One region of the Pallidibacillus thermolactis genome, then DNA from elsewhere that is predicted to be linked to it. Evidence: a T-box and tRNA genes for the amino acid it is inferred to sense, from the RefSeq annotation. Region 1 holds a T-box; the other holds one or more tRNA genes.
What was found. The T-box of region 1 lies ahead of alaS (alanine--tRNA ligase). A T-box ahead of a tRNA ligase gene usually reads a tRNA of that ligase, here a tRNA-Ala.
Positions count from the first base shown of each region.

Region 2: it encodes a tRNA-Ala, which carries the amino acid that the T-box ahead of alaS (alanine--tRNA ligase) is inferred to sense. The anticodon was not compared.

Region 1 is NZ_JAOUSE010000001.1:96,896-100,171, reverse strand. It holds gene alaS (alanine--tRNA ligase) at 1-1,363, opposite strand, end outside; T-box leader at 1,487-1,703, opposite strand; gene OEV82_RS00465 (AI-2E family transporter) at 1,781-2,875, opposite strand; gene OEV82_RS00460 (hypothetical protein) at 2,917-3,111, opposite strand; gene recD2 (SF1B family DNA helicase RecD2) at 3,233-3,276, opposite strand, start outside.
Region 2 is NZ_JAOUSE010000008.1:15,796-19,071, reverse strand. It holds gene megL (methionine gamma-lyase) at 1-1,037, shown strand, start outside; tRNA gene OEV82_RS04680 (tRNA-Tyr) at 1,185-1,269, shown strand; tRNA gene OEV82_RS04675 (tRNA-His) at 1,280-1,355, shown strand; tRNA gene OEV82_RS04670 (tRNA-Arg) at 1,371-1,444, shown strand; tRNA gene OEV82_RS04665 (tRNA-Ala) at 1,487-1,562, shown strand; tRNA gene OEV82_RS04660 (tRNA-Met) at 1,578-1,651, shown strand; tRNA gene OEV82_RS04655 (tRNA-Asp) at 1,675-1,748, shown strand; tRNA gene OEV82_RS04650 (tRNA-Glu) at 1,805-1,876, shown strand; partial or broken gene OEV82_RS04645 (ribonuclease J) at 2,166-3,276, shown strand, end outside.

The DNA of each region.
Region 1 (3,276 bases):
CTGTGAAATCACCTAAATCTCCGCCTTGTACATGCATGGAATCGACATCTTGACGCGCTTGTCTTGCCCGTTCCCGTTGCGCTTGCATTTCTTTTTCAAATCCGTCTAAATCAATTTTCAAACCAGCTTCATCCGCATATTCTTCTGTTAATTCCACCGGAAATCCATACGTATCGTATAAACGGAAAACATCAACCCCATCAATTGTCTCTTTGCCATTTTCTTTCGCTTTATTAATCACTTCAGAAAGGATAGCTAATCCATCATGAATGGTTTCATGGAATCGTTCCTCTTCATTTTTTATCACGCGTTGGATAAAATCACACTTTTGGCGTACTTCTGGATAGTAATCTGCCATGATTTCACCAACAACTGGAACTAATTCATACATGAACGGACGTTCAATGCCAATTTTCATTGCGTAGCGAACTGCACGACGTAGTAAACGACGTAACACATATCCACGTCCTTCATTAGAAGGCAATGCACCATCACCGACTGCAAAAGCTACCGTTCGAATATGGTCAGCAATCACTTTAAATGCAACATCCTGGTCTGTATTTTCCCCATATTTCATCCCCGAAATCGCTTCGGTTTGTTGAATAATCGGCAAGAATAAATCTGTTTCAAAGTTTGTTTTCGTATTTTGTATAACGGATGCCATCCGTTCTAGTCCCATACCGGTATCAATATTTTTCTTAGGTAGTGGGGTATATGTACCATCTGGGTTATGATTAAATTGAGAGAACACTAAGTTCCAAATTTCTAAGTAGCGTTCATTTTCCCCACCTGGATACAATTCTGGATCATTTGGGTCATCACCATATTCTGATCCTCGATCATAGAAAATTTCTGAGTTTGGTCCACTTGGTCCTTCCCCAATATCCCAAAAGTTCCCTTCTAATCGAATGATGCGTTCTTCCGGTATACCAACTTTTTCATGCCAAATTTTATAGGCTTCATCATCTTCCGGATGAATCGTAACAGATAATTTTTCTGGTTCAAAACCAATCCAGTTTGGACTTGTTAAAAATTCCCATGCCCAAAGAATCGCTTCTTCCTTAAAGTAATCTCCAATTGAAAAGTTGCCTAACATCTCAAAAAATGTATGGTGGCGTGCAGTTTTTCCAACATTTTCAATATCATTTGTCCGAATTGATTTTTGTGCATTTGTGATTCTTGGATTTTCAGGTTTTACACGTCCATCAAAATACTTTTTCAATGTAGCTACACCGCTGTTTATCCAAAGAAGAGACGGATCATCTACTGGAACTAAAGAAGCACTAGGTTCAACTTTATGACCTTTCTCTTGGAAAAAGTCTAAAAACATACGACGAATTTGTGCACTCGTTAGTTTTTTCATAATTGTTTTCCTCCTTTTAAACTTTCATTTTGGAACGAGAATTTATAGAAAACATATAATTTAAAATGGTTAACGAAAGCTGTTATACATACTTACAGCAAATAAAAAACTCTTCTCCCAAAATTCAGGGACGAAGAGTTTGTATCCGTGGTACCACCCTGGTTATGAAAATCTAAACTAGAAAGATTTCCATCACTCAAAACCGATAACGCCGGTTTGCGGCAGGGATTAGCTGCACTCAGGAGTAGCCTTCTGTTACCCTATACTGGAATTTCTTTCAGCCACGGAAATTCCTCTCTTAAAGTTAGTAGTAACATACTCGTTCCATCAACGTGTTCATTGTTATGAATTATCCTAATTGGATTATATTTCATCATTCAAACTTTTGTCAAATTCGAGTCGTCAGTATTTTTTATTTCATTGTTCTTCCATTTTATTTTGATCATCTTCAATTTCACGACTTTGAATTTGATCAAAGATCTGTTTTAAGGTCGTTTTGATTATCGCAACGATAGGGACAGCAAAGATCAATCCAACAACACCGCCGACTTCACCACCGATCAAAATTGAGAAGATAATCATCAATGGATGCATTTGTAATGATCTTCCCATAATTAATGGCGATAGAACATTCCCTTCTAAAAATTGAAGCACAATAACAATGACAATAACAAGGATAACGGTCTTCATGGACATTGTAGCAGCCACGATCACTGCAGGAACAGCTCCAATAATGGGGCCAAAATAAGGGATCACATTGGTCATCCCGAGTACAGCTCCTAGCAATAATGGATATTTTAATTTTATTAGCCAAAAAAGAAGTGCTGAAATCGTACCGACCGTAGCAGATACAATAAACTGCCCACGAATATAACTTCCTAGTGAAGTATCTACATTTCTAATAAATATTTTCATCTGTTTGCGCCATTTTTTAGGAACGATTGACCAAAATGCATCCGTTAAATAGGAAATATCTTTAATCATATAAAAAGCAATAAAAGGAATCAGTAAAATTAAAAAGATTGACTCCAAAAGCCAAAGAAAAAAGTTTTTCACCCGGTCTAAAATTTGTTCAAATTCACCATAGATGACATGTAAACTTTCATTAATTTGTTTATGTATACCTAACGGCCACGACTTTGTCTTTTTTTCAATCGTATCAACAATTCCTTCTAATTGGGCAAAAAATTGTGGTAAATTCTCAGATAAATCCCGTAATTGTTGGATAAATACCGGTATCCCTTTATAGATTCCATACCCGATCCCACCAAAAAATAGGATATAAACAATCATGACGGATAGCCACCATTGCAAACCATTTTCATGTAATTTGTGAATAAAAGGATAAAGTAAATAAGCGATAAAGGCGGCTAATACAAAAGGGAAAGCAACAGTTAAAATCACTCGTAAAATCGGTTGCCAAATGGGACTTATTTTAATAAAAACAAATAAAACGATAAATAATAAAAGTAAAAAACCTAAGCGGTAAAACCATTTGACCTTAATATCCATCAGTAAGCCTCCCAAATGTAGTTTGGGAGAAACGGTAAACTTTATGCATGGTAACGCCGTTCTTCTTCAGAAAATAAATCATCAAGTGAGGATAGTGTACCGTCTTCTTCCACTTGATGCGTATGAATAATCCCTTTTGAAAGCGATAATTCAATAAAGCAGTGCCAACAGTAATATTGATTGATACCAATTTTCCCGATATCTTTACTCCGGCAATTTGGACAAATTAGTTCCATTCCATACCACCTCGCAATTTATGGTAAATATGCTAAGATTATGTCCAAATTGCCTTCAAAATAAACGTGTATAAATAGAAAAGGCCGTCTTATCAACGGCCATCTTTTAAAAATATAGGTATCATCCTTCATTTACTTTTTCTTGTTCTTCCATAAAGTCATATG
Region 2 (3,276 bases), on a different contig from region 1:
GAAAAGAAAATGGGTATATTTATACACGTTTAGGTAATCCGACCGTCAGTGTTTTAGAGGAGCGGATTGCTGCTTTAGAAGGGGGAGAAAAAGGACTGGCTTTTAGTTCTGGTATGGCTGCAATTGCAAGTATATTAATTGCACTTACAAAAACGGGGGATCATATCATATGTTCTGCAGGATTATATGGGGGTACATTTAGTCTGTTCAATTTGTTGAAAGAAAAATATAAAATTCAGTTCGATATTTCAACAATGGAAACGAGAGAACAAATTGAATCATTAATTCGTCCAGAGACAAGATGTATATACGTGGAGACCCCGATTAATCCAACGATGAAACTAATTGATTTACAAATGGTTGCCGAAGTTAGCAGTAAACATCAATTACCTGTTATAGTTGATAATACATTTGCTACACCGTATTTACAGCGACCGCTAGAGTTGGGATGCGATGTCGTTATTCATAGTGCGACAAAATATATTGGCGGTCATGGTGATGTAATTGCTGGACTTGTTGTCGGAAAAGCGGAATTTTTAAATCAAGTAACAATGACCACATTAAAAGATATTGGTGGCGTTTTATCTCCGTTTGATGCTTGGTTATTATTAAGGGGGTTAAGAACATTACCTGTTCGAATGGAGCGGCATTCACAAAATGCGGAGAAAATATTTTCACTGTTAAAAGATCATCCAAAAGTCGCTGCCGTTTATTATCCTGGTGATCCGGAAGCATTTCAATATGAAATTTTCAAAAAGCAAATGTCCCTTGGTGGCGGGATGATTTCTTTTGAAATTGAGGGTACAAAAGAAGATGCCCAACATTTTTTAAATTTGTTAAAATTAATTAAAATAGCAGTAAGCCTGGGAGACACAGAAACGTTAATTGAACATCCTGCAACGATGACCCATGGATTGCTTTCTCAAGAAGAAAGAGACGCGGTTGGAATTCGCGATCAATTGATTCGCCTCTCAGTAGGTTTAGAACATTGGAAAGATATTTGGGCAGACTTAAAACAGGCATTGGATCAATTATAAAGTGCATATTTTCATCTTGTTATATTTTATCTGAAATATATTTTAAAAAAATAATAGAAAAAGATGTTGACGACGAATATTAACTATGTTAATATAACATTCGTCGGTTGTTCAAACACGTTACACCATAAATTTCCAGTTTTTTATGGAGGGGTAGCGAAGTGGCTAAACGCGGCGGACTGTAAATCCGCTCCCTCTGGGTTCGGCGGTTCGAATCCGTCCCCCTCCACCATTTTGTTATGGCGATCGTGGCGAAGTGGTTAACGCATCGGATTGTGGCTCCGACATTCGTGGGTTCGATTCCCATCGATCGCCCCATAAATATATGAATTTGCGCCCGTAGCTCAATTGGATAGAGCGTTTGACTACGGATCAAAAGGTTAGGGGTTCGACTCCTCTCGGGCGCGCTTTCGTTTATACCGTATTGTTCAATTTAAAATTGTATTGATGGGGCCTTAGCTCAGCTGGGAGAGCGCCTGCTTTGCACGCAGGAGGTCAGCGGTTCGATCCCGCTAGGCTCCACCAATATATAGAAAATATGGCGGCGTAGCTCAGCTGGCTAGAGCGTACGGTTCATACCCGTGAGGTCGGGGGTTCGATTCCCTCCGCCGCTACTCTTCTTATTAATAATAAAAATGGTCCGGTAGTTCAGTTGGTTAGAATGCCTGCCTGTCACGCAGGAGGTCGCGGGTTCGAGTCCCGTCCGGACCGTAGTTGAAAAAGATTTTGATAATTAATTTTGAATCTATTTTCAATCTTTATACTATGGCCCCTTGGTCAAGTGGTTAAGACACCGCCCTTTCACGGCGGTAACACGGGTTCGAATCCCGTAGGGGTCATTATAACAGCGAACCAGTCGCTGTTTTTTTTTATCAACTTGTTGATTCCACGTTTCAATATGATTCTCTTTCTTATCCTTTATCTAGATAAGACATTTATTCATTGTTCCTCTATTTAACCTCAATTTTTATTTTCCATTTACTTAGCATTACAAGGAAAAATAGTAGTACGGCTCACTGTGATGGACATACTAAGAAAAAACAGCAAAAGGAGCTGTATGCCGTGGAAGAGAAAGGAGAAACTTTAACGGTATTTGCACTGGGTGGCTTAAATGAAATTGGTAAAAATATGTATATTATAGAGTATGGTGAAGATATTATTGTAATCGATTGCGGCAATAAATTCCCTGATGAGAGTTTGTTAGGGATTGACTTAATTATTTCTGATTTTTCGTATTTAATTGAAAATGGAAAACGAGTGCGTGCGGTAATTGTAACCCATGGACATGAGGATCATATCGGTGGGATTCCATACTTTTTAAAAAAAATAAATGTTCCAGTTTATGCCACCCGCTTTACGTTAGGGTTAATCGAGTTAAAACTTAAAGAACATCGTTTATTAAGGGAAAGTACATTGTATGAAATTCATCCTAATTCAAATATACAAATCGGTTCGTTTAATTTCACCTTTTTTAAGGTAAACCACAGCATTCCGGATTGCTTAGGTATTGTGATTAAAACGCCTGTTGGAAATATTGTACATACTGGAGATTTTAAATTTGATTTAACGCCTACTAATCAAGAACGACCAGAAATCCATAAAATGGCACAAATTGGTGAGGAAGGTGTTTTACTTCTTTTGTCGGAAAGTACGAATGCCGAACGTATTGGTTTTACACCGTCTGAACAAATGGTGGAAGAACACTTAAATGCCGCTTTTTTAAAAGCTAAAAAGAAAATTATCGTATCTACATTTGCATCAAATATCAGTCGTGTTCAACAAATTGTAAATGCAACAAAGAAAACGAATCGAAAATTGGTTTTACTTGGGAGAACGATGAGGAATGTCGTTGAAATCGCCATTGAAAAGGGATATTTACGTGTACCGGAAGATATGATTGTCGATCGAAATGAAGTAAGTCAATTGGAACCGGAAAAAGTTGTTATCCTATGTACAGGCAGTCAAGGCGAACCATTGGCTGCCCTATCCCGTTTGTCTACAGGAGAATTTCGAGGTGTCGATGTCTTGCCGGGAGATACGGTCATTTTTGCAGCCGGACCGATTCCTGGCAATGAAAAAAATATTACCGCCATCGTTGATAACTTTTTTGCTTTAGGAGCAAATGTGATCTACGGAACTGGTAGCACGTCAGGTATGCATGTATCTGGCCACGGGTATCAGGAAGATTTAAAATTAATGTTAACGTTAATGAAACCAAAATATTTTATTCCGATCCATG